Linked DNA regions of Aliamphritea hakodatensis. The protein of the gene in region 1 interacts with the protein of each later gene in a pairwise test. Links are inferred from orthologs where the notes say so. Each region holds a gene or a part of one and is shown on either strand. Other genes may lie near its edges. The genes, in order: PCI15_RS03260 and PCI15_RS20350.

What was found.
Region 2: the proteins of PCI15_RS03260 (region 1) and PCI15_RS20350 interact in binary tests that used the Escherichia coli proteins (3 or more experiments, as listed by UniProt). The link is inferred for Aliamphritea hakodatensis from one-to-one orthologs.

Annotation. Positions count from the first base shown.
Region 1 is NZ_AP025281.1:714,423-731,831, forward strand. Bases 7,316-10,349 are described here. They hold PCI15_RS03260 (chemotaxis protein CheA), read left to right. Parts: upstream 7,316-7,636; coding sequence 7,637-10,063; downstream 10,064-10,349. Other genes in these bases: PCI15_RS03255 (response regulator), read left to right, coding at 7,316-7,630; PCI15_RS03265 (chemotaxis protein CheW), read left to right, coding at 10,060-10,349. Also shown: ribA (GTP cyclohydrolase II), read left to right, coding at 1-157; dxs (1-deoxy-D-xylulose-5-phosphate synthase), read right to left, coding at 235-2,016; ispA ((2E,6E)-farnesyl diphosphate synthase), read right to left, coding at 2,042-2,920; PCI15_RS03225 (exodeoxyribonuclease VII small subunit), read right to left, coding at 2,930-3,169; flagellar motor protein PomA, read left to right, coding at 3,420-4,178; PCI15_RS03235 (flagellar motor protein MotB), read left to right, coding at 4,184-5,131; PCI15_RS03240 (c-type cytochrome), read right to left, coding at 5,179-5,484; PCI15_RS03245 (hypothetical protein), read left to right, coding at 6,094-6,627; PCI15_RS03250 (STAS domain-containing protein), read left to right, coding at 6,950-7,240; more of PCI15_RS03255, read left to right, coding at 7,268-7,315; more of PCI15_RS03265, read left to right, coding at 10,350-10,566; PCI15_RS03270 (methyl-accepting chemotaxis protein), read left to right, coding at 10,599-12,941; PCI15_RS03275 (CheR family methyltransferase), read left to right, coding at 13,021-13,860; PCI15_RS03280 (chemotaxis protein CheD), read left to right, coding at 13,860-14,477; PCI15_RS03285 (protein-glutamate methylesterase/protein-glutamine glutaminase), read left to right, coding at 14,493-15,554; PCI15_RS03290 (methyl-accepting chemotaxis protein), read left to right, coding at 15,575-16,768; and 2 more genes. UniProt on the Escherichia coli protein: Involved in the transmission of sensory signals from the chemoreceptors to the flagellar motors. CheA is autophosphorylated; it can transfer its phosphate group to either CheB or CheY.
Region 2 is NZ_AP025281.1:4,481,468-4,490,069, reverse strand. What follows is about bases 1-2,889. They hold PCI15_RS20350 (protein phosphatase CheZ), read left to right. Parts: upstream 1-987; coding sequence 988-1,791; downstream 1,792-2,889. Other genes in these bases: PCI15_RS20345 (chemotaxis protein CheA), read left to right, coding at 1,804-2,889; PCI15_RS20355 (chemotaxis response regulator CheY), read left to right, coding at 607-978; PCI15_RS20360 (RNA polymerase sigma factor FliA), read left to right, coding at 1-525. Also shown: more of PCI15_RS20345, read left to right, coding at 2,890-3,954; PCI15_RS20340 (protein-glutamate methylesterase/protein-glutamine glutaminase), read left to right, coding at 4,016-5,197; PCI15_RS20335 (flagellar motor protein), read left to right, coding at 5,197-5,937; PCI15_RS20330 (flagellar motor protein MotB), read left to right, coding at 5,954-6,928; PCI15_RS20325 (ParA family protein), read left to right, coding at 6,928-7,701; PCI15_RS20320 (hypothetical protein), read left to right, coding at 7,698-8,602.

The DNA.
Region 1 (17,409 bases):
TAAAGCATTGCAGGCCAGCGGTCTGAATGTTGATAAGCGGGTACCGCTGCAGGTCGGCAAGAACCGCCATAATGAAGAGTATCTGGCGACGAAAATGGGCAAGCTCGGACATATGATGACGGAGCAGCATTTTCAGGAAGAACCTCAGGAAAAATAATTTCCCTCAGATTAAAAAAGGCCGGCTCTGCTGTTACAGTGAGCCGGCCTTTTTTTGTGTCTGAAGAATACTGATAATCAGCCCGCAGACCAGAGCAGTGGGCGAATTACCCGGCGCAGGCCTTCGCTATCAAGTCCGCATTCCGCCAGCTGTTCCTGACGGGTGGCGTGTTCGATCCAGCGGTCCGGAATCCCCAGGCTGATCAGGTGTACCTGACTGTTGATGCTGTGTAAGTACTCGCTGACAGCTGATCCGGCGCCAGCCTTTACGGCATGGTCTTCCAGCGTGATTAAGGTGTGATGATCTGCCAGCAGTGTCAGAATCATCTGCTGATCCAGCGGTTTGACGAAACGCATATCAATGATGGTGATATCCGTCTCCTCCCCCAGCGCTTCCGCCTGACTGAGCAGGGGACCGAAGTTAAGGACGGCAACACCACTGTTGCCCCGGCGGATCTCACGTGCGCGGCTTAGCGGAACCGGGGTAGCCGGAGCGGTTTGTATCGCGGTACCGCTGCCACGGGGGTAGCGAATCGCTGCCGGCCCCTGATGCTGGTAACCGGTTTCCAGTAAATTCAGTAATTCCTGTTCATCCGCCGGCGTCATGATGACCATTTCCGGAATGCAGCGCAGAAAACTTATGTCATAGCAGCCCGCGTGGGTTGCACCGTCTTCGCCGACCAGCCCGGCCCGGTCAATGCAGAACAGGACGTCCAGGTTCTGAATCAGGACATCGTGAATCAGCTGATCGTAGGCCCGCTGCAGAAAGGTCGAATAAATGGCGACGACCGGCTTCATGTTGCGGTAAGCCATACCTGCAGCCAGTGTTACCGCATGCTGTTCGGCAATGGCAACATCAAAAAATCGCTCCGGAAACTGCCGGGAAAATTCCACCAGGCCGGAACCTTCACGCATGGCGGGGGTGATTGCGGTCAGTCTGGCGTCTTCTGCTGCTTTATCTGTCGCCCACTGGCCAAAAATATGGGCAAAGGTCGGTTTGCTTTTGGCTTTTGGCTTACCGATAGGGTCGATTTTGGCGATGGCGTGATAACCGATCGGGTCTTTTTCTGCCGGGGCGAAACCTTTACCTTTCAGCGTGGTAATGTGCAAAAACTGCGGGCCAGACTGGTTCAGGCTTTGTTGCAGCGCCTGCAGCAGGGCCTGAATGTCGTGACCATCCACCGGACCGGAATAGTTAAAATCCAGTGCTTCAAACAGTGCGGCGGTTGTTTCTCCCATATTATCTTTGAGGTTTTTGGCCAGATAGGTGGCCAGCCCGCCTTCGTTATGGGAGATCGACATGTCATTATCGTTGAGAATTACCAGCAGGTTGCTGCCGGTATGTGCGGCATGATTCAGTGCTTCAAATGCCATGCCGGCGGTCATTGCGCCGTCGCCGATAACGGCAACGGTGCGGCTGTCGATATTTTGCAGCTTATCTGCAAGCGCCATGCCCAGCGCAGCACTGATAGAGGTGCTTGAGTGCCCGGTACCGAAATCATCGTAGGGGCTTTCGCTCTGCCGGGGGAAGGGGGCCAGACCGTCCTTTTTGCGGATGGTCAGCAGCTCCTCTCTTCGGCCGGTGAGTATTTTATGTGGATAACTCTGGTGTCCCACATCCCAGATCAGGTGATCTTGTGGGGTGCTGAGGCAGTAGTGGAGGGCTATTGTCAGTTCAACAACGCCCAGCCCGGCACCAAAGTGGCCGCCGGTCTGGCCGACGCTGTAGAGCAGAAAGTGCCGCAGTTCCCGGGCCAGCTCATCTAACTGATCAGCAGGCAGCTGGCGCAATTGATCCGGCTGGTCGAGTCGGTTCAGCAAAGGAGTATCGGGGCGGGTCGTGGGAATTTCAAAAAACATCAGCGTGGCAATCTTCAGCAGCGGATTAGTATTGGCGTTCTACGATGTAATCCGCTAACCAGTGCAGTGGTTGGGCAGCATCACCATATGACTGGATACTAGCATGGGCCTGTTCGTTTAGTAGGGCCAGTTTTTGTTTTGCCCCCGCCATGCCAAGCAGCGCCGGATAGGTGGGTTTATCCTGTTCGGTATCTGAGCCCTGAGGTTTGCCCAGGGTCTGGGTGTCCCCTTCAATGTCCAGAATGTCATCCTTCACCTGAAAGGCCAGACCAATATGCCGGGCGAAGGTGTCCAGAGCCTGCAAGTCTTCGGTGGTGGCATTGCCACTGCTCAGTGCACCCATTTCAATGCTGCTGCAGATAAGTGCACCGGTTTTATGGCGGTGCATATTCTCCAGCTCGTCCAGGGTCATCATTTTGCCAACATGGCTGAGATCAATTGACTGGCCGGCAACCATACCCATCGCACCGCTGCCCCGGGCCAGAGAGGCCAGCATCTGTAGCTGTGTGGCAGGGCCGAAAAGCTCTGCAGGCTTGCTCAGCAGTTCAAATGCGAGGGCTTGCAAGGCATCGCCGGCAAGAATGGCTGTCGCCTCGTCAAACTGGATATGGCAGGTCGGTTTGCCGCGGCGGAGATCATCATCGTCCATTGCTGGCAGATCATCATGTACCAGTGAATAGCTGTGGACACATTCGATTGCGCAGGCAGCATTATCGGCTGCATCAAGGTTGCCCGCGAGCAGCTGGTTGGCCATATATACCAGCAGCGGCCGCACCCGTTTACCGCCATTAAACAGTGAATAACGCATTGCTTCCTGTAACAGGGGCGCAGCAGTCTGGCTGGCCATGTGTTGCTCCAGGGCCTGGTCAACTCTGCTGCGGTACCGGTTGAGTTGCTGCTTCATATCCACAGATTATTCCTCCGGCAGTTCAAACGGTGTTTCCTGTAACTCACCATTTTGCTTAATCAGTAGCTGAACTTTCTGCTCGGCATCGCTTAGCATGGTCTGACAGCTTCGGGTCAGCCGCACGCCTTCTTCGAAGGTATGCAGTGACTGCTCAAGGCTGAGGTCGCCCTTTTCGAGTTCTTCAACCATGCTTTCAAGCTGGCCAAGTGCTGTTTCAAAATCGAGGGGCTTCTTAGATGCAGGCATTAGCGAAATTCTCAAATAATCTAGCAGCTTAGTGCGTGTTGGGTTTATTTAGACTGGCATATTGTACTGTAAATAGTACGATATAGGGCAAGTAAAGAAGGGCCCTAAATCAATCGTTTGAATCTTGCCTGTCACTTGATGTAGATTTTTATGCGGATGAAGCTAAAGTATTCGTCTGGTCGGGGCGATAACACTAAGTGGATTAACTTTTTCAAAGTGGATTTGAGTTTATGACGCTGAGGAGTACAGAGTGGATTTAGCAACGCTCGTTGGGTTATTAGGTGCATTTGGTATCGTAGTCGCAGCGATGGTAACCGGTGGCGACGTAGGGACGTTTGTTAACGTGCCATCACTGCTCATCGTACTGGGCGGCAGTCTTTTTGTTGTGCTGATGAAGTTTACTCTGGGCCAGTTCCTGAGTATCGGTAAGGTGATGGGCAAGGCGTTTATGTTCAAGTCCGTGAAGCCTGAAGATATTATCGCAGAAGCCGTTGATCTGGCGGATGCTGCCCGTAAAGGTGGTCTGCTTTCGCTGGAAGATAAAACAGTCAGCAGTGACTTTATGCAACGTGGCATTCAGTTACTGGTAGACGGTCACGACCCGGACATTGTCCGCGGCCTCCTGAATAAAGAAAAATCTCTGACCACTGAGCGTCATGAAAGCGCCTGTGACATTTTTAAGGCGATGGGTGATGTCGGGCCTGCGATGGGCATGATCGGTACACTGGTTGGTCTGGTACAGATGCTGTCCAACATGAGTGACCCTAAGTCGATCGGCCCTGCGATGGCGGTTGCCCTGCTGACAACACTTTACGGTGCGATGCTGGCAACCATGTTTGCACTGCCGATCGCAGATAAACTCGATGGCCGTAAAGCGGAAGAAGAGCTGAATCAGTCGCTGATTATCGATGGCCTGCTGGCAATTCAGGCCGGTCAGAATCCCCGGGTTATTGAGCAAATGCTGCGCAACTACCTGCCTGAGAAAAAACGGGCAGTGGCTGAAGGGTAACGCGGATGAGTGATGAAGAAGAAAAATGCCCCCCCTGTCCCGCGGGGTTACCGGGCTGGCTAGCAACCTTCGGCGACCTTATGTCTCTGTTGATGTGCTTCTTCGTATTGCTGTTGTCTTTCTCAGAAATGGACGTGCTGAAGTTTAAGCAGTTGGCCGGCTCTATGCGTGAAGCCTTTGGTGTTCAGAATCAGGTAAAGGTTGCTGATATACCTAAGGGTACCAGTATCATTGCTCAGGAATTCAGTCCGGGCCGCCCGGAGCCTACGCCGCTGAATGAAGTCCGTCAAATGACCACAGACAACGATCTCCAGACGCTGGATATACGCACTCAGGAAGGTGAGTCTGAAGTCAGTGAAGAAGAGAAGAGTGAGACTCAGGAAGAGCTTCGGGAGCTGTTAGAGCAGATTGAGGAGCAGGCCGAAGCGCAGGCTAAAACGGATGCTGTTTCCTTTGCCGCTGCCTTGCAGTCAGAAATTGGCCAGGGAAGCGTAGAAGTTGAGACTGACGGTAAGAAAATTATTATCCGTGTAAAGGATAAAGGATCTTTCAGCTCCGGCTCTGCAGAACTGAAGTTCGCTTATATTCCTGTGATGGCCAAGATTCGGGATGTTTTACTGACTGTTCACGGTAAGGTTGCTATTGAAGGGCACACGGATAACATTCCGGTATCCGGTGGTCAGTATGAATCCAACTGGGGATTATCCACAGCACGGGCTTTATCGGTTGCCCATGAGTTATTTGCGGACCCGAGAATTGATCAGTCACGGTTCAATGTGGTCGGTTATTCAGATACCAAACCGCTGGCGCCTAACGACACTTCACTGAACCGCAGCACCAACCGGCGGGTTGAAATCATTGTTCAGAAAGGGGCTGATCCTGAAGCGCTGGAAAAAATTAAAGCCGGGGATGCTGAAGTTTTCGGACCGCTGACCCCACAGGAAGTCTTCTGATATAAAAAAACCCGGCACAGGCCGGGTTTTTTATACATACGCATTGCTTACTTGGAGTTATCCAGCATGTGCTGAATAGCTGCAGTCAGCTCACTGTCAGTACAGTTTTGGCAGTTACCCATGGGTGGCATAACATTCAGGCCACTTTTCGCGGTTGCCAGCAGGCCATCAACGCCTTTTTCTATACGGGTTTTCCAGGCTTCAGGGTCGCCTACTTTTGGCGCACCGGCTACGCCGGTCATGTGGCATGCCAGACAGTAAGTGTTGTATACAGTTGTGCCGTCACGTTCAGCAAAGGCGGCTACGGGTGTCAGAAGTGCAGCAGCAGTTGCTGCCAGTAATAATTTTTTCATTGTAATTCCTTGAGGCCTCTAATGTTTGGCTAGAGCAAAGGTGAACACAGAAACCCTGTGGTGAACTTCTATGCTGGGATCAGTTTAGAAACTCGGGATGGCGTCTGTAAATAGCCAGAACAGATAAGAATTGAATCTGTGTCAAGGAATGCTTAATTTTTCCGGAAACCTGCCGATTAATTATGTGTGGCACGAAGATTCATAGCATACATTGCCTGTTGATGCTGTGAAGATTCTTTGGCGTCACGGTGTTTATGCTGAAGGAAACACTGCTGGTGAAACTGCCGGACCATGTCTGCGGGTGCGTCAGTAATTTGCAGAATTTCATTTAAGCTTAAGCCCTTACGGGTTAACTGAAGTATCTGGTGTTGCAATGAGTTCATCGTCATTGTTTTAATCCTATAGCTGATTCTGGATATCAGTTTTAGCAGTAAGATGTGACAAAATCATTGCAATGGTCTAATTTCATTAGGGAAAGAGCGGTATTTTCTTGAATGGGGATACTTTGTTGGTATATGTTAAAAGTCATACAATAATTGTAAGATCTGTTTAATTAACAAGAATCTGACATAGCAACGGAACGCTGTTAGCTGCTGGCTGGGGAATAATATGGATAAAAATGCAACTTCTACGACCGTTTCAAATCGGCATGATCAGTCTACGTCTGCTGGGGCGAACCCGACTAATCTTAGGTCCTGTTTTGATGCGGAAGAATTAGCACAGAAACTGGGCTTCGTATCTTTTTCGACCGATTTTCTGATTCGCTGTTACCGGGTTTTTGACGGTGACATCAAAGCCGCGATTATTTTTAATGTAATCTCACTGTGGGCACTGCGCCAGCGTGAAGATGAAGAGGCGAAACAGTCGGTACCGGGTTTCTCCTGTAATAATCATTCGATCAGTATTGCGACCGGTATTCCGTACGAAACTGTACGGCGTAAGGTAAAAAGCATGGTTGAGAATGAATGGCTGTACTTCAGCGATTCTTCCCATGTGGTACTGAATGCGGAAAAATGGCAGCAGGTTCTGGGGGATGTGATAGATCCGGAGCGCTGTGTTGTTGGCTATGTTCGCAGTACCGACGTGTCGCCTGATTTTGCAGGCCGTAAACGGATGGGCTCCGCGGCAGACCGCCGCACGTAATGTGCCAGATACGCTGGAAAAAGCTGCTTTTATAGCAGCTTTTTTTTCGCCTGGATTTTGTCAGGCTGAAATTTTAAATCTTCAGTAATAACAAAGGATAACGTTTAAAAAGGCTTTGCGGATAATAAAAAGTGCTATTGCACGATGCTGAAAATCCTTGTAAATCAAGGTTGTATACTCACCAAAGTGAGTAAGCTAAGTGATTGATTTTTTGACTTAAGAAGCTTTGTGTAACACATTTATATCTACAAATATTCCTGTTTAAGTTTGCAGGAGAAAAGCCGAGAGATAAGTAGTACCCGGAAAATTGAGAGATACGCATATGACTAATGAAACCAGGGAAGAGTTACAGTTGCCGGAAGAGATCTCAATTGTAAATATCGGTGAATGGAAAGATAAATTCACTGACCTTCTGGAATCTTCTGCTTCAATTTCAATAAACGCTGCTGACCTGACCCGGGTCGACACGGCAGCGGTTCAGTTGCTCGTTGTATTCATCAAAGAGTTGCAGTCACACAATATTGATTACGAGTGGCAGAACCGGTCTGCTGAACTGGATAAGGTTGCCCGCCAACTGGGACTGGCATCCATGCTGCAACTCGGGTCAGCATAAAAAATAACGGATTACGGAGAATATTAAATGGCAACCATCTTAGTTGTTGATGATTCGGCTTCTTTACGAAATATGGTGACCTTTACCCTGAAGCAGGAAGGTTATCAGGTTGTTGAGGCCGGTAATGGTCAGGAAGCGCTGACCAAGGCAAAAGGCGGCCGCTTTGATCTGGTGCTTACCGATGTGAATATGCCGGTCATGGACGGTATCACTCTGTGTTCTGAGCTGCGTAAGCTGCCGACGTTCAAGTTCACCCCGGTACTGATGCTCACCACTGAAAGCTCCGCTGATATGAAGCAGCAAGGGAAAAGTGCCGGTGCGACAGGCTGGCTGGTAAAACCTTTTAATCCTGAGAAGTTGATCAGCACAATCAAACGCGTCGTACGGTGATCGCCTATGAGTATTGATCTTTCGCAGTTTATTGCAACCTTCCTCGAAGAGAGTTACGAAGGTTTAGAAGTCATGGAATCGAGCCTGCTGGACATGGACTCGGCAGACGAAGAAACGATCAATACTATCTTCCGTGCTGCCCATTCCATAAAGGGGGGCGCGGGAACCTTTGGTTTTAATGAAGTTGCAGACTTTACGCACCGTGTAGAAACCCTGCTGGATGAAATGCGCAGTGGTAAACAGGCTGTCACCGGCCCGCTGGTCAATCTGTTGCTTGAGTCTGTCGACTGTATCAAGGCTTTGCTTGAGTCCGTACAGGGGGGCGCTGACGCTGATCCGGAAATGCTTGCCAGCGTACAGAAAGGCCTTGAAGTTGCACTGGGGGAGGCGCCGGCAGAAGCGGTACCGGTAGCCGAAAGACCGGCAGAAGTAGCGACCGTTGCCAGTGTGCCTGCCGGTTGGCAGATCGATTTTCAGCCCCACAAAGACCTGTTACAGCAAGGCCATGAACCCGCGTTTATGTTCGAAGCGCTGGAGGACTTTGGTGAACTGAATGTTCAGCCTGACTGCTCAGGGTTGCCTGCGCTGGCAGCGCTGGACCCTGAATTGCTGCACATTAACTGGCAGATCGGACTTACCTCCGACTGCAGCGAAGACGATGTTAAAGAAATTTTCGAATGGGTTGAGGACGAATGTGATCTGAGTATCAGCCCGTTATGCATAACGCCGGCGGCCGGCTGGCGTGTCGAATTTATTCCCGGTGCAGACATTGTTCAGACCGGTAATGAGCCTTCGCTGATGCTGGACACCCTCACTGATCTTGGTGAACTGACAGTTGAGGCGAATCTGAGTAACTTGCCTGCACTGGCCGACCTGAACCCGGAGCTGATTTACCTTTCCTGGCAACTGACCCTGGAATCCGACTGTGACGAGGCCTCTGTCCGGGAAGTCTTCGAGTGGGTAGAAGATGAGTGCGAAATTAATGTATCTGCGCTGAGCGGTGCTGAAGAGGCTGTACAGGCCACAGAGGCTCAGCCTGCTGCCGTTGCAACTGAAACAGCCCCGGACAGCCCTCAGGCACCTGTCAGTGAGCCGGTTACGCCTGCCCCGGCAGAGCCTAAAACACCGGCTCCGGCAGCTGCGGACAAAACGCCGGCTGCCCGTAAGCCCAAAGCAACCGAAAGCAGTTCCATCCGGGTGGATACAGACAAGATTGACGCACTGATAAACCGGGTTGGAGAACTGGTAATTACTCAGGCGATGCTCGGACAGATCGGTCAGGAACTGATGGAATCTACCGGTGCTGATTTCGAGCGGTTGCAGAGCGGTCTGGAGCAACTGGAACGTAATACCCGTGACCTGCAGGAAGATGTGATGCGGGTAAGAATGTTGCCGATCAGCTTCGTGTTTAACCGCTTCCCACGGCTGGTACATGACGTCAGCGGTAAGCTGGGTAAGAAGGTGGACCTGGTAATCTCCGGTGAACAGACCGAAATAGATAAAACTGTGATGGAGAAAATCGGCGATCCGCTGGTACACCTGATCCGTAACTCTCTTGATCACGGGTTGGAAACACCGGAAGAACGGCTGGCGGCCGGAAAGAATGAAACCGGTACCGTTCAGCTGAATGCTTATCATCAGGGCGGCGTTATTGTTATTGATATCATCGACGATGGCCGGGGGCTGAATACCGCCAGAATTCGCCAGAAAGCACTGGAGAACGGGCTGATCACTGAAGATCAGGCGATGACCGATCAGGAAATCGATGAGCTGATATTTAAGCCGGGGTTCTCCACCGCAGAAGAAGTCAGCGACCTGTCCGGCCGGGGGGTCGGAATGGACGTGGTACGGCGGAATATTGAATCACTGGGGGGCAACGTCAGTGTCCGTTCTGATCCGGGCAACGGAGCTAAGTTCAGTGTCAGCCTGCCGCTTACCCTGGCCATTCTTGACGGCCAACTGGTAAGGATTCATGACCAGACCTACATTTTACCGCTGGTATCAATCGTCGAAACTTTCCAGGCAGATAAAAAATCCCTGAGTCCGATCGCCGGGGAAAATAAATTGCTGCATTTCCGTGATGAATATATCCCGCTGATATCAATGCGTGCGCTGTTTAAGTTACCACCTGAGGCCAAAGAAGAAGGCTTTGCCGGCAGTCTGATTGCAATCGTTGAGAACGGCGGTCAGAAAGTGGGACTGGTGGTGGATGAACTCTATGGCCAGCAGCAGGTTGTTATCAAAAGCCTTGAAGTTAATTTCAAACCGATTGAAGGATTTGCCGGTGCAACCATTCTGGGAGATGGCAGTGTCGCACTGATTCTGGATGTCACGGGGATCATAAAACGGGGCCTGAGTGCGGGTATGGCGCACTCTGCCAATACGGGTAACGGCGGGCTTCAGGCCGTGCCGGACAGGGAGAATGTTGCATGAACAGCCATGAGCTGGGCGATGACCTTACCTACAGTGAAGATGGCCAGCAGTATCTGAGCTTTCTGCTGGAAGATGAAGAGTATGGCATTGATATTCTGCGGGTTCAGGAACTGCGTGGCTGGGCACCGGTCACCCCGATTCCGGAAATGCCGGACTATCTGCGCGGTGTTCTGAATCTGCGCGGTGCAATTATTCCGGTCATCGACTTGCGGTTACGGTTTGGCTTGCCTGCTCTGGTGTATGGCCCGACCACTGTGGTTATCGTGATCAAGGTACAGAGTGAAAAAGGCGAGCGAATCATGGGCATCATTGTCGACGCAGTCGCCGAGACATACACGCTGGCAACCGGTCAGATTCAGGTTTCCCCGCAGATAGGCGGGGTCATCAATTCCGAGTTTATCACCGGTCTGGTGGCTCATGATGACAAAATGATTGTGCTGATGGATATCGATCAGCTAATGAATTCAGGTGAACTGGCGGTAGCAGCGCCGGTAGCCGGTTAGACGCGCAGTACAGGTTTTTTAAAGGAGAGAGCATGAAGATTAATGAGCCGGTGACCGACCGGGAAGTCAAACTCAGAGACGGTCAGGAACTGGTTACTAAAACCAATCTTAAAGGCATCATTACTTATACCAACCCGGACTTTGTTGAGGTCAGTGGTTTCAGTGAGGATGAACTGGTTGGAAAAAATCATAACCTGGTGCGTCATCCGGATATGCCACAGGCGGCCTTCAAAGATCTTTGGAGCACACTTAAGCTGGGCCGTCCGTGGAGCAAGCTGGTAAAAAATCGCTGCAAGAGCGGTGATTTTTATTGGGTAAAAGCTAACGTAACACCGGTCTTTAAAAACGGTGAAATTGTTGAGTATATGTCGGTCCGGACCCGGCCAACTCAGGATGAAATCGTTACGGCTGAGGCACTGTATTCAACCCTGCGCGGTAAAGATGCCAGCCTGCCAAATCCGGATAACATTAAACCGACAAACCTGAAAGGCAAACTTAACCGTTATACCCTTTCAGGACTGGCAGCCGCCGTGATTGTGAATGCCGCTATTTATGCACTGGGCCTGCCGGCAGAAGGGCTGATGGCCGGGCCACTGCTGGCATATCTGATCATGGCTTTCGGTTCAAAACGGGTGCTGGATAAAGAAGTAATTTCCCCTGCTCAGGACGCGCAGCGTCATATGCTGGATGTTTCAGAAGGCAACTATCTTGAACCGATTCCGATCGAAGAACCCGGTGAAGTGGGTGAACTCAAGCGCAGCGTTAAAATGCTGGCAGTGAAGCTGGGTTTTGAAGTGAATGATGCACGGGAACAGGCCAAGCGGGCACAGCGGATTAAAGTCGCTCTGGATAATGTTTCTTCCAATGTCATGCTGGCCAACAATGAAGGTGAAATCATCTACTGTAACGATGCCGTTATTCGGATGATGAGCAATGCTGAAGCGGATATTCGTGAGCAACTGCCTGATTTTGATGCCAATGCGCTGGTCGGTGCGAATTTTGATATCTTCCATAAGAATCCTGAACATCAGCGCCGTATGCTGGACGCTCTGAAATCCACCCATAATGGTCAGATTGAGGTAGGGGCACGGACCTTTAACCTGATCGCCAACCCGGTGATTGATGAACAGAACAGCCGTTTGGGCACAGTGGTTGAATGGGCCGATGTGACAGACCAGCTGAATGCTGAGAAGCAGGTGGAAGAGCTGATCAGTCAGGCTTCAATGGGGCAGCTGGATCAGCGCCTGGATGTTGATATTTACACTGGCTTCATGAAGAACATCGCCGAAGGCGTGAATCAGATGCTGGATGCGGTCGTGGTCCCGGTACGCGATGTGAAAACTGTACTGGAAGCGCTGGCGAAGGGTGATTTGACCCAGGAAATGAGCGGTGAGTATCACGGCGAGTTTGCAGAACTGAATGATGCGTTAAACAGTTCGATTCGTAACCTTGAGAACATGGTGGGTGAAATTCGCAGTGCCGGAGCCAGTATTAATACCGGCTCGTCTGAGATATCCAGCGGTAATACCACGCTGAGCCAGCGTACAGAAGCGCAGGCGGCGAGCCTGCAGGAAACCGCGGCCAGTATGGAACAAATGACCAGTACAGTTAGGCAGAACGCAGATAATGCGGATGAGGCCCGTAAGCTGGCAGAAAATGCGCAGTTACTGGCTGAAAAAGGCGGTGAAATTTCGGCCCGGGTTGTGACATCTATGGGCGATATCAGTGCCAGCTCCAGCAAAATTGCAGAAATTATCAGCGTCATTGATGAGATTGCGTTCCAGACTAACCTGTTAGCGCTTAACGCTGCCGTTGAGGCCGCCAGAGCGGGCGAACAGGGACGCGGTTTTGCAGTGGTAGCTTCCGAAGTACGTAACCTGGCCCAGCGCAGTGCCAGTGCTGCTAAAGAAATTAAAGAGCTGATCAGCGACAGCGTTGAGAAAGTTGAGGAAGGGGGCGTATTTGTTGATGAATCCGGTAAAGCACTGGATGAAATCATGGGCGCCATTAAAAACGTTTCCGGGATTATCAGTGAGATTGCCTCGGCCAGCCGTGAACAGGCCATCGGCATTGAAGAAGTGAATGTGGCGGTTACCCAGATGGATGAAGGGACTCAGCAGAATGCGGCACTGGTGGAAGAAGTTGCTGCGGCGTCCTCTTCTATGGAAGAGCAGGCTGAACAGCTGCAGCGTCTGGTGAGCGCATTCAGGGTCAGCGGTATGAATGAAACCGCTAACAGTCATGTGCGTATGGCACGGGTACGTTCACTGGTATCAGACACCCCGGTTGCGGCCAGCCCGGCAACAACCCGTCGCAATAATGTTAAAACCGCGCCGGTAGCCGCTGGCAGTAATGATGAATGGGAAGAGTTCTGATTATACCGGTGTAAGACAGGAAGGCGCGCTGTAATGGCGCGCAAATAAAGCCAGGCACCCCAGTTTTTGAGGTTAAAGGATGGCAACAACAACCGCCCGAGAGCGTGAGTTCGTTTTCACAGATAAGCACTTCACAAAAGCCAAGCAAGAGCTTTATGACTATGCCGGTATCGCACTGGCCGATCATAAGCAAGATATGGTGTATAACCGGCTGGTGCGCCGTTTACGGGAGTTGGGGCTGGACAGTTTCGATGAATACTTTCAGTGTCTTGACGGCTCACCTGCGGAGTTTACTCAGTTCATTAATGCGCTGACGACCAATCTCACCGCTTTTTTCCGGGAGCGGCATCATTTCGATTATGTGAAGACCCGGATAATTCCGGAAATTGAGAAAAGCCCTGAGCGCCGGTTACGTATCTGGTCTGCTGGATGTTCGCTGGGGGAAGAGCCCTACAGCCTGGCCATCAGCTTGCTGGAAGCGGGGCTTGATCCGGCCAGTTTTGATGTGAAAATTCTGGCAACCGATATTGATTCCAAAGTGCTGGCCAGCGCCAGAACCGGCGTCTATGAACAGAGCCGTGTTAAATCGCTGCCAAACGCGACGGTACACAAATGGTTCCTGAAAGGAAAAAACCAGAACGATGGCCGGGTAAAGGTGCGTCCTGAGCTGCAGAAAATGGTGGCGTTTAATCACCTGAACCTGATGGATGAATGGCCGATGAAAGGCCCGTTCGATTTTATTTTCTGCCGCAATGTAATGATCTATTTTGATCAGCAGACCCAGGCCCGGTTGTTGCAGCGCATGGCCGGGCTGTTGAAGCCCCGTGGGCATTTATTTGTTGGGCATTCGGAAGCCCTGGCGCGTCATCAGAGCAATTTTGAACTGATGGGGAAGACTATTTACAGGAAGGTAAACTGATGCTTGCAACAAAGCCACCAGCGCCTAAACCCATGCGGGGTTTTGAGCACATGAGAGCATTCTGGGAGCCAAAGTGGGAGTGCTATGCGATTAAGGTTCAGCCCGGTGCGTTCTGTATCAGTAAGGAAAAGGTCGTACTGACAACCGTCCTCGGTTCCTGTATTTCTGCCTGTATCTATGATCCGGAGCTGAAAATCGGTGGCATGAACCACTTTATGTTACCCACCAGCAATATGAAGGATGATGGTGGACGTTCCATGCGCTATGGTTTGTTTGCGATGGAACAGCTGATTAACGGGTTACTGCGTCTGGGCAGCCGCCGGGAAAGCCTGCAGGTAAAACTGACCGGTGGCGGCGATATGATGCAGGGGATAACCAGTATCGGACAGCAGAACATCGAGTTTATAAAAGACTATGTTACCGCCGAACAATTACGGGTACTGGCGGCAGATTTCGGTGGCGATCAGGCACGTAAAGTGGCTTTTTTTCCCCAGGAAGGGCGGATGCTGGTTAACCGCATGGATCACAGGGATGACCAGCGTCTGATAGAAGAGGAACGTTCATACCGTCAGGATGTTGATTGTCATCTGGATGATTCAGACGTGGAACTGTTTTAATAAGGAAAGTTATTTATGACGAAAACCAGAGTACTGATTGTTGACGATTCGGCGGTGGTACGCAGTGTCATCAATGAGATGTTGTCTGCTGATGCTGATATTGAAGTCGTCGGTGAAGCTGTCGATCCCTATGATGCCCGGGACAAAATTAAACAGTTACGCCCGGATGTACTGACTCTGGATGTGGAAATGCCCAAAATGGATGGCATTACCTTTCTGCGTAATCTGATGAAACTCAACCCCATGCCGGTGGTGATGTTATCCACACTGACCCAGGACGGAGCTGATGTGACACTGCAGGCACTTGAACTGGGAGCTGTAGACTTTATTGGTAAGCCGTTGGCAACCAGCCTGGACAGTCATCTGGAAAACTTCCAGACCGACCTGATTAATAAAGTCAAAGCCGCAGCCGGCGCCAGCCAGAAGCTGCGTTTTCGCCGCAGCCGGACTGAGCCTGCAGAACAGGTTGCCGCGCCGGCGCTGATCAGTAAAGACCGGCCCGGTGATCAGATGCGGGTCATTGCCGTTGGTTCATCAACCGGAGGGACCGAAGCCCTGCGTGATCTGCTGACCAAGTTACCGGTCAATATGCCGCCAATTGTGATCACTCAGCATATTCCCGCCAGTTTCAGTGAACGTTTTGCCAACCGTCTGAATACGGTGTGTGATCTGACGGTTAAAGAAGCACGGGATGGTGATGTGCTTGAAACCGGACATGTCTACATTGCGCCGGGATCACAGCATTTACTGGTTAAAAAACACGGTTTAAAAATGGTGTGCCGGCTGGATGACAGCGGGCCGGTTAACCGCCATAAACCGTCAGTTGAAGTGTTGTTTAATTCCCTGTTGGAAGTGCCTCCGTCTAATGTGACGGCGCTGATGTTAACCGGCATGGGGGAAGACGGGGCCAAAGCAATGAAGCGTCTGGCGGATGCCGGCGCACATACCATTGCTCAGGATGAGGCTTCCAGTCTGGTGTGGGGCATGCCGGGCGCCGCTGTAAAATATGGTGCAGCCAGGGAAGTGGTTGCACTGCAAAGAATAGCTGGACGGTTAATGCAGCATCTTAACCGTTAGCGCAAGTGAGGTACTCTGTTATGTGGCAAAAGAAAACCCTGGCGGGACTGGTAATAGCCGGTGCGCTGTTACTGGCGATGGCTCAGTTGTTGCCTGTGCCGCAAGCAATTGTCTGGATAGCAATTGCCGCTGTGTTTGCCGGCGGCATTGGTCTGTTGTGTGAACCCAAGGCAGAAAAGGCGGTTAAGCAAAAGGTTGAAGCTGTATCTCCGGAGCATGTGGACGGTGAACTCCAGCATGCCATGGTAGAACTTTCACAGACGCTGACCCATGAAGCGCTGATTGTTAATCAGGAGATCGCCCGTGTTGACGCGCTGATTAAAGAAGCCGTGGTACTGATGTCAGACAGCTTTCACAGTTTGCATGGTTTGACCAGTCAGCAGTCAGAGCTGACGGCGCAGATTATTACCCGTACAGAGGAAGAAGAAAGCCACGGGGCAGCAGAAGAATTTAATATTCAGATGTTCATTAATGAAACGGGCTCAATACTCGATCAGTTTGTACAGGTCATGGTGAATGTCAGTAAGAACAGCCTGGAAACCGTACATTACATTGATGATATGGTAGAGAAGCTGGATGGTATCTTCAGCCTGATCGAAAATGTAGAAGGCCTGGCCAGCCAGACGAACCTTTTGGCGCTGAACGCCAGTATTGAGGCGGCCCGTGCCGGTGAAGCAGGCCGCGGTTTTGCGGTGGTTGCTGATGAAGTCAGGGCCTTGTCTGTTAACTCCGGTGATCTGAATAATAAGATCCGTGAAGAAATGGCGTCAGCCCGGGCAACCATTGATACCCTGCGCAGTACGGTATCAGGAATGGCCGCGACGGATCTGAGTGATACCATCGGCACCAAGGAAAAGATGACCGAAATGCTGGCATTCATGGCCAGTAACGGCGAATTCATGAACTCTAAGGTCACTGAAATTTCCCAGCTGAGCATGCAAATCGACTCCACCGTAGATAACGCCGTACGGTCTTTGCAGTTTGAGGACATTGCCTCTCAGGCACTGAACTCAATGGAGCATAATGTAAACTCACTGAACGAAATTGCTGAGCTGGTGGATGATATGACCACCGCAGAGGGAAATCTGGATACCGCCGCTACCCTGCGTTGTCAGCATCGCTGTGAGGAGCTGAGGGTCACTGCCCAGACCCGGAATGAAGCCCGTACAGTGGCACAGAATGATATGGATGAAGGTGATATCGAGCTGTTCTGAAGCAGACAGCACGGTGACTGCCGATTGTTTCATCCCCCGGAACTGAACCATTAATACCTGAGGTATTCGATGTCTGTAACTGCAAAAACCTCCGATGATAAGAAAACCGTTGATATCTGCGTGGCTGAGCAGTTTGATTATTCAGCACATCAGTCTTTTCGTGAAGCGTACCGCTTTGTGGACCAGCCCGGCGCCATGTTCCGGGTGGATCTCTCTAAGGCAACCTATATGGACAGCTCTGCGCTGGGGATGATTCTGTTGCTTAAGGAGCATGCTGACACCCTGTCCGGAAAAGTGGTGCTGGCCAAGCCTAATCCTGCCGTACATAAAATTCTTTCCATTGCTAAATTCGATCAGTTTGTAACGATAGAAGCATAAATATGACAGTTGCGGAAAAGCTGCAGACAAATCTTAGTCTCGTACTCATCGCAGACGACATGACCCTGAATCAGCGGTTGCTGGAGAAGATGGTCGTCAACATGGGGCTGGTTGCCGAATTCGCATCGGACGGTTTCGAGGCGGTGGAAAAATATCTGGCGCTTAAGCCGTCCCTGATTCTTATGGATGTGAATATGCCGGGGATGGGGGGAATTGAAGCCGCACGGCAGATTAAACATCTGGCGGCGGATAATTTTATTCCG
Region 2 (8,602 bases), 3.8 Mb from region 1 along the record:
AGTTTTGAAACTTATGCCGGTATCCGGATCCGCGGTTCCATTATTGATGAGGTTCGTCGGGGGGACTGGACACCCCGTTCAGTGCACCGTAATGGCCGTCGGGTTTCCGAAGCAATTCAGGCAATTGAATCCCGTACAGGCAGAGATGCCCAAGATGGGGAGGTTGCCGCCGAATTAAATATCACTATCACTGAATATCACGCATTATTGAAGGACTCCGCTGAGAGCCGGCTGTTCAGCTTTGAAAAGCTGATTGGTCCGCAGGAAGACGGTCCGGGCGAAAATATCGCCGCAGAGAATTTAAGTCCTGAAGATGAATATCAAGAATTGGGATTTGTTCAGGCAATCGCAACGGCAATTGAAGGTTTGCCGGAGCGGGAAAAATTAGTGTTGTCGTTGTATTACGACGAAGAAATGAACTTAAAAGAAATCGGTCAGATCCTGGGTGTCAGTGAATCCAGAGTAAGCCAGATTCATAGTCAGGCAGCGTTACGCTTGCGAAGTCGGTTAAGAGACTGGCAATAGCTGGCAGTCTGATGGATAGACACCGCTGGCTAGCGACAGTCAGATAGTTTTCCTGATGGAGGGATAGTCTTGAAGAAAGACATAAAAATACTTGTGGTAGATGATTTCTCTACTATGAGACGTATCATCAAAAATCTGCTCCGTGATCTGGGGTTTACCAATATTGTTGAGGCCGATGACGGTAAGACTGCTTTACCGATTCTGCAAAGCGGCAATATCGAGTTTCTGGTAACAGACTGGAATATGCCAATCATGACAGGTATCGATTTGCTTAAAACCGTGCGGGCTGATCCGGACCTGAAGCATATCCCTGTTCTGATGGTGACTGCGGAAGCGAAGCGCGACCAGATAGTTGAGGCGGCTCAGGCGGGTGTAAATGGTTATGTAATTAAACCGTTTACCGCTGCAGTGCTGAAAGAAAAAATCGATAAGATTTTTGAACGGCTGGGCTAGGTGGCGGCTATGTCTGAGACGATAGAGAATAAGGGAGCAAGTGGTTTTGAGCTTGAGTTGAAGCAGGATGCTGACAAGCTTGTGGAACATCTGGCAAACGGAGATGTTGGTGCAGCAATGACGCTGATCCACGACCTGAATGAAAAACGTCATCAGGCGCTGTATCACGAAGTCGGTACGCTGACCCGCTCACTGCATAATGCCATCGTCAGTTTTTCCGATGATGTCAGCAGCAATGCGATGTTGCAGGATTCCAAAGAGCACATTGCTTCAATATCTGATGCCAGTGACCGTTTGTCATATGTCATCGAGCTGACTGAAAGCAATGCTCATAAGACAATTGACAGTGTTGATATTTCACTGAACCTTGTATCCGAGCTGGAAGAAGGTTTCCGCCGCCGTCAGCGGCTGCTGGAAGAGTTCGATAAAGTTCAGCAGGACAAACCTGAGCTGGAAGGCCTGTATAAGCTTGCCTGCCAGCATGCGACTGATAACTCAGATGCCCTGGTTGAGCTGAAAGAGCGTCTGACAAATATCTTACTGGCGCAGGAGTATCAGGACATAACAGGACAGCTGATTAAACGTGTTATTCAGCTGGTTACCGACATTGAGTCACAGCTGGTTAGCCTGATGGAAGTTGCTTCCAGAGTTAATCGCCTGAATGGTATTGACGGTATGACGGCTGACGCAGAAGCGCTGGCTAAACAGAAAAAAATAATGGCTGAAGGCCCACAAATGGCAGCAAAAGATAATGATGAAGTTGCTTCCAGCCAGGATGATGTGGATGACCTCCTTTCCAGTTTAGGTTTTTAACAGGGGTAGGCAATGGCTTTAAATGTTGATCAGGAAATACTGGAAGATTTTTTGGTAGAAGCGGGGGAAATCCTTGAGCTTCTGTCTGAACAGTTAGTTGATCTCGAGCAGAATCCGAAAGACCGGGAGTTGCTGAATGCGATCTTCCGTGGTTTCCATACCGTTAAAGGTGGCGCCGGATTCTTACAGCTTGAGCCTATGGTTGACTGCTGTCACAGTGCGGAAAATCTTTTCGACATGCTGCGTAATGATGACTTAGAAGTCTCCGCGGCCTTGATGGACGTTGTATTACAGGCCCTCGATACTGTAAATGCAATGTTTGAAGATGTTCGCGGCGGAGAAAATCCGGAACCGGCACCTGCTGATCTGATTGCCCGGCTTGACGCTCTGGCTGCTGGGCAGAGCGTTGCAGTGGATGCGCCGGCACCGGCGGCTGCGGCTGAACCGGCGGCTGATCTGGGCGCGCAGTTTAATGAAATGGTTTCCGGTATGTCGGCAGCCGAAGACGCACCTGCTGCGGCTGGATCTGATCTGATTACCGAAGATGAATTTGAGTCATTGCTTGATGATTTGCACGGCAGTGGCGCACCGGGTGTTACCTCTGCTGCAAGGCCGCAAAGTGACCTGATCACTGAAGATGAATTCGATTCCCTGATGGATGAGCTTCACGGGCCTTCAGGAGCACCGGGTGCAAGCCCTGCTGCAGCGGCTACCAGTTCTATGGCTGATTCTGAGTTCGACCAGTTACTGGATCAGGCTGTTAAGCAAGCAACGGCTGCGCCGGCAGCAGCCCCGGCAGTGGAACCAGCCAAAGCGGAAACCCCTGCATCAGCCCGTACTGCTCAGGATGATCTGATCACCGAACAGGAATTTGAAAACCTGCTGGATGATCTTCAGTCAAAAGGACAGGGAGCATTTACCGATACACCTAAGCCTGAGCCTAAGCCGGTGGCGGCGAAAGCGACGCCGGCAAAAGCCGCGGATGCAAAGAAAGCGAATGTTGAGACCAATGTTCGCGTTGATACCCGCCTGCTCGATCAGATCATGAACATGGTTGGTGAGCTGGTATTGGTTCGTAACCGTTTGGTACGTCTGGGCGCTGATAACGAAGACTCCGAGCTGACTAAAGCGCTGGCTTCACTGGATATGGTGACCGGTGATTTACAAATGTCGGTGATGAAAACCCGTATGCAGCCGGTGAAGAAGGTCTTTGGTCGCTTCCCGCGTCTGGTACGTGACTTGTCCCGTCAGTTGAATAAAGAAGTACGACTGGAATTGCGCGGTGAAGATACCGATCTGGATAAAAACCTGGTAGAAGCACTGGCGGACCCGCTGATTCACCTTGTGCGCAACTCGATTGACCACGGTATTGAAATGCCGGATGAGCGGGTTAACCGTGAGAAGCCGCGTGAAGGTAGCGTACTGCTTTCTGCGGAGCAGGAAGGTGATCATATTCTGCTGGTTATCGAAGATGACGGTGCCGGTATGGATCCAAACAAGCTGCGTCGTCTTGCGGTTGAGCGGGGGATGCTGGATGTTGAAGCGGCCAATCGCCTGAGCGATCAGGAATGTTTCAATCTGATTTTTGCAGCCGGTTTCTCAACTAAAGAAGAAATATCTGACGTATCCGGCCGCGGTGTCGGTATGGACGTGGTTAAAACCAAGATTTCTCAGCTTAACGGTAAGCTGGAAATTGATTCCACGCTGGGTGAAGGCACCCGGATTGAAATTCAGGTACCGCTGACACTGGCAATCATGCCGACACTGATGGTGCTGCTGGAAGATCAGGCGTTCGCATTACCGCTGGTGAATGTGAATGAAATCTTCAGTCTGGATCTGACTCAGATTAACGTGGTTGATGGTCAGCAGGCGATTGTAGTGCGTGACCGCGCATTGCCGCTGTTCCATCTTAAGCGCTGGCTGGTTGACGGACACCAGGGCGATCAGTTGCCGGATCAGGGCCATGTGGTTATTGCCAATGTCGGTACTGTTCAGGTGGCATTTGTTGTTGATCAGCTGGTGGGTCAGGAAGAGGTTGTTATTAAACCGTTAGGCAGTGTTCTGTATGGAACGCCGGGTCTTTCAGGTGTAACGATCACCGGTGACGGCCGCATTGCGCTGATCATTGATATCCCTAACTTACTTAAGCATTATGCGTCTTAAATGAGTTATGCCATGCCTTCCTGGGCATGGCTCTCTGTATCATTTGTCGCCGGAGGAATGGATGGCGGTTAGGGTTCTTGTTGTTGATGATTCTGTTTTCTTTCGTAACCGCATTAGCCAGATTTTGCGCCAGGACCGGCGTATACAGATTGTAGGTACGGCTAAAAATGGCCGTGAGGCCATTCAGCAGGCGGTACAGCTGAATCCTGATGTGGTGACGATGGATGTGGAAATGCCGGTTTTAAATGGCATTGAAGCGGTTAAGGGCATTATGAAGGATGCGCCCTGTCAGATCCTGATGTTATCTTCTCTTACCCGTCGAAGTGCACGGGTAACACTTGAGGCGCTGGATGCCGGTGCCGCTGACTATCTGGAAAAAGACGCCAAACTCTGGATTGAGAAAGAAAGCGACGTTTCTGCTCAGGTGGTTGAAAAAGTACTGGCGCTGGGTAACCGGCACCGTTCTCATCCGCCCCGCCGGGCAACATCGTTAAGCAGCCGCGCCGATTCTGCACCTGTTGCACGGTCACCGGGTCTGGCACGGCCTGCGGCAACGGCTTCAAGAACAGCAACTGCTTCACCCGGTACGGCACCTGCTGCAGCTTCAGCTGCGCCGTCTCCTGCCGCACCGGCAGCCGGCGGTCACGATTCTGTTAATCGGGTTGCCTTTCCTGCCTGTAAAGTGGTGGTTATCGGATCATCAACCGGCGGTCCTGCTGCGTTGCAGGACATACTGCCCTCAATTCCGGCCAGTTTCCCTTATCCGATATTGCTGGTGCAGCATATGCCGAAGACCTTTACGTCGGTATTTGCCCAGCGTTTAAACGGAATCTGTCAGATTAATATTAAAGAAGCCGAAGACGGCGACGTACTGAAACCGGGGCATGCTTATCTCGCACCGGGTGGCAGCCAGATGATTTTTGAGCCCGGCCGGGGAGACCGGGTTAAAGTATTCCCAAGTGATGAACGGGTAACGTATAAGCCAAGCGTTGATGTCACTTTTGCATCAGCGGCAAAGATTCACAGTAAACATGTGCTAGGGATCGTGCTGACCGGCATGGGAGCTGACGGTGCTGAAGGGGCTAAGCTGCTGAAGCAGGCAGGCAGCCACATCTGGGCGCAGGATCAGTCTACCTGTACAATTTTTGGTATGCCTAAGGCCGTGATCAATGCCGGTGTTGCGGATCACATCCTGAAACTGAATGATATCGGACAGCTGTTGAAGAACAAGGGAGGGCGTTGATGGATCTGGTCAGCATTGGCGGGTTAGTCCTGGCGCTGTTAGCCGTTATTGGCGGAAATTATTTAGACGGCGGCCATCTGGATCAGCTTATAAATATTCCGGCGGCGCTTATTGTCATTGGTGGAACATTTGCCGCGTCACTGGTGCAGTCACCCAGTGAGGATTTTAAGCGGGGCATGTTTTTGCTGGGCTGGGCATTTGGCAAAAATAAACTGGATTTTGAACATGGTATCAGCCAGATCGTTGGCTGGTGTGCCACGGCCCGCCGTAAAGGCTTGCTGGGGCTTGAAGGAGAAATTGATCAGCAGGCTGATCCGTTTATTCAGTCCGGGCTGCAGTTGCTGGTGGATGGCCGGTCGGTGGATGTTATCCGTTCCTCTCTTGAAGCGGAGCTGGTGACCCGGGAATACCGTGATATTCAGGGCGCCAAGGTCATTGAAGGTATGGGGGGATACGCTCCCACGCTGGGAATTATAGGGGCTGTGCTGGGGCTTATTCACGTGATGTCTAATCTGGACAGCCCGGATGAACTGGGTGCCGGGATTGCGACAGCTTTTGTGGCAACTGTCTACGGTGTGGGTATTGCTAACCTTTTCTTCCTGCCGGTTGCCAATAAAATTCGCGCGCTGGTTCAACAGCGGTTTCATTATCAGGAAATGATGCTGGAAGGTCTGCTGTTTATTGCCGAAGGGCAAAGCCCGCGTATTATTCAGCAACGTTTGCAGGGCTACCTCAGCTAACTGTAAGAGGTATCAGATGCCCCGTCGCAGAGTACAGGATGACAGTTCACAGACCGACCGGTGGATAATTTCCTATGCGGATTTTATCACGATTCTGTTTGCCTTCTTTGTCGTGATGTACGCAATCTCATCGGTCAATGAAGAGAAATATAAAGAAATTTCGTCTGCGCTTTCAGGGGTATTCGCAGGCTTTGAGACGGATCAGTTTGAAGGGCCTGCCAATCAGGAGGCGCAGGCCGATTCTATCGGTATCGGTATTTTTGATGGCGGTGAATCAGATTCACACAGCCCGACTGTTAAAATTGTCCCTCCGAAGCCGGAAAACAGCGTTATTCTCGGTGAAATTGCCGATAAAACCCAGTTGCAGTTTAAAAAGCTGATCCGGGACGGACATCTCAAAGTTCAGAGTAATAATCTTTGGGTCGCCATTGAACTTGGGGCGAATCTGGTATTTCCGGAAGGGGGCGCACTGCCACCGATCAGCATTGATCCGTTGTTTGCAGACGTTGCCGAAATACTGAAAGAATATCCAAACCCAATCCATGTTGAAGGTTTCACTGACGATCAGTATATCTCGACCGATGAATTTCCATCTAACTGGGAACTGTCAGCAGCGCGGGCGGCGTCAATTGTGCGCATTTTGGAGCTTAATGGTGTTGAGCCACACCGTATGGCTGCTGTAGGGTTTGGTGAGTATCAGCCGGTGCGCGATAATGGCACTGAAGATGGCCGGCGGATTAATCGCCGGGCGGTTATCGTTGTATCGCGTGACCGCAAAACCCAGCGGGTAGTGGCAGCCTTTGGCAGCCAGCAGGTGAGTGAGGACGCAGTTAGCTCCGTGCTTGTTGAAGACCGGGCGACCCCTGCTGATATGGAACGGGTTGAAACGGAAGACGGTAAAGTAATTTTTAGGCGTAAAGTCCCTCGCAATGAGCTTGAGGTGGACAGGCTGACTCAGCCCGTCACGACGCCGGTGGAGACAGAACAGTAATGCAGATTTTGGCAATCGCAAATCAGAAGGGCGGTGTTGGTAAGACGACAACGGCTGTCGCTTTGGCTGGTTTAATGGCCGATGCAGGAAAACGGGTCTTATTGGTGGATCTGGACCCCCATGGCTCGATGACCAGTTATTTTAAATATGACCCGGATGAGTTGGAAAACAGCGTATATGATCTGTTTATGCAATCGCAGGTCTCGCTTAACCGTGTCGACAATATCCTTATGCCGACCACTGATCCGCAGATCGACCTGATGCCGGCGACGACCGCTCTGGCTACCCTGGAGCGTAAAGCCGTGGGGCAGGAAGGACTGGGGCTGCAGGTGGCGAAAGCGTTACGCTTACTTAAGGACCGTTATGATGTGGTGCTGATCGACAGCCCGCCGGTACTGGGTGTGCTGATGATCAATGCGCTGGCGGCCTGTCAGCACCTGTTGGTGCCGGTGCAGACAGAATATCTGGCACTTAAGGGGCTGGACCGTATGTTGCGCACCATCAACATGGTTAACCGTGCCCGTAAGCGGAAACTTGAATTCACCCTTATCCCGACATTCTATGACCGCTCGGTGGCTTCGTCAGTGAATTGTCTGCGTGAACTGCATCAGCGCTACCCTGAGCAGATGGCCAGTACGGTCGTTCCTGTAGATGCCCGCTTCCGTGTGGCCAGCTCAAAAGGTGTGACACCTTCTGCTTTGGATGACAGCAGTGCCGGTGTACAGGCTTACAGCCGGATTCTGCGCGTGCTTGGAGAGAGGTCAGAAAAATGACAGATACCCCATGGAGCAATCGCCAGCAGCAAATGGTGCAGGAATATCTGGACGCCCTGCTGACCGACCCGGAAGCCGCAGCCGAACAGCCTGAGATGCATACAGAACAGGAGGCTGCAGAGCCGCTTGCTGTTGAAGCGGAGCTGTCTGTGAATGAAACTGCGGCAGAGCCTGAAGCGCCTGCTCTGCTGAACGAAGCAGAAGAGCTTTACCAGGAGACGGCAGAAGTCGCCGTGTTATCTGACGACAACGATTCTGAAGCGCCTGGTGCTGCGTCTGATTCAGCAACGGTCTTGTCAGCAGAAATACCGTTGGCTGAGTATGAAACTGAAGATGATGTGTCTGTTGAGTTTGTGGATCAGGCTGAAGATTTGCTGGCCGGCGAAGAGCAAACGGTGCCTGCTGAAAGTGTGGCTGAGATACAGCCGGAAAGTGAAGAAGCGCTGGACGCAGCGTTGCATGCCATTGAGTCGGTGAAGGCGGCAGAAGAAGCAGAGGCAGAAGCAGAGGCAATCCCTGAATTTGATGCACCTGTTGCTGAGGTTAACAGTGAACAGCCCGCAGCAGAGGAACCTCTTGCGGATTTACCTGAGGATCTGGCTGCTGAAGACGGCATATCTACAATTGATGATCCGATCAGCGTTGCTGCGGAGCTGCTGCATGAAGAGCTGGATCAGTATGATGCTGATCCGTTTGAAGATGCCAGTGGGGCTGAACCGGTAAGCGTCTTACAGGATATCCCGGAAATTGCCACTGGGCCTGAAGCATTGCTGCCGTCTGAAGACTCCGCAGGTAGCTTTGAGGCGTTACTGCCCGATGAAGACTCTGCGGCAGAGATTGCAGCTGAAACAGATATATCAGCATCGGCGGATCTGGATGCCTATGTTGAAGATATTACCAA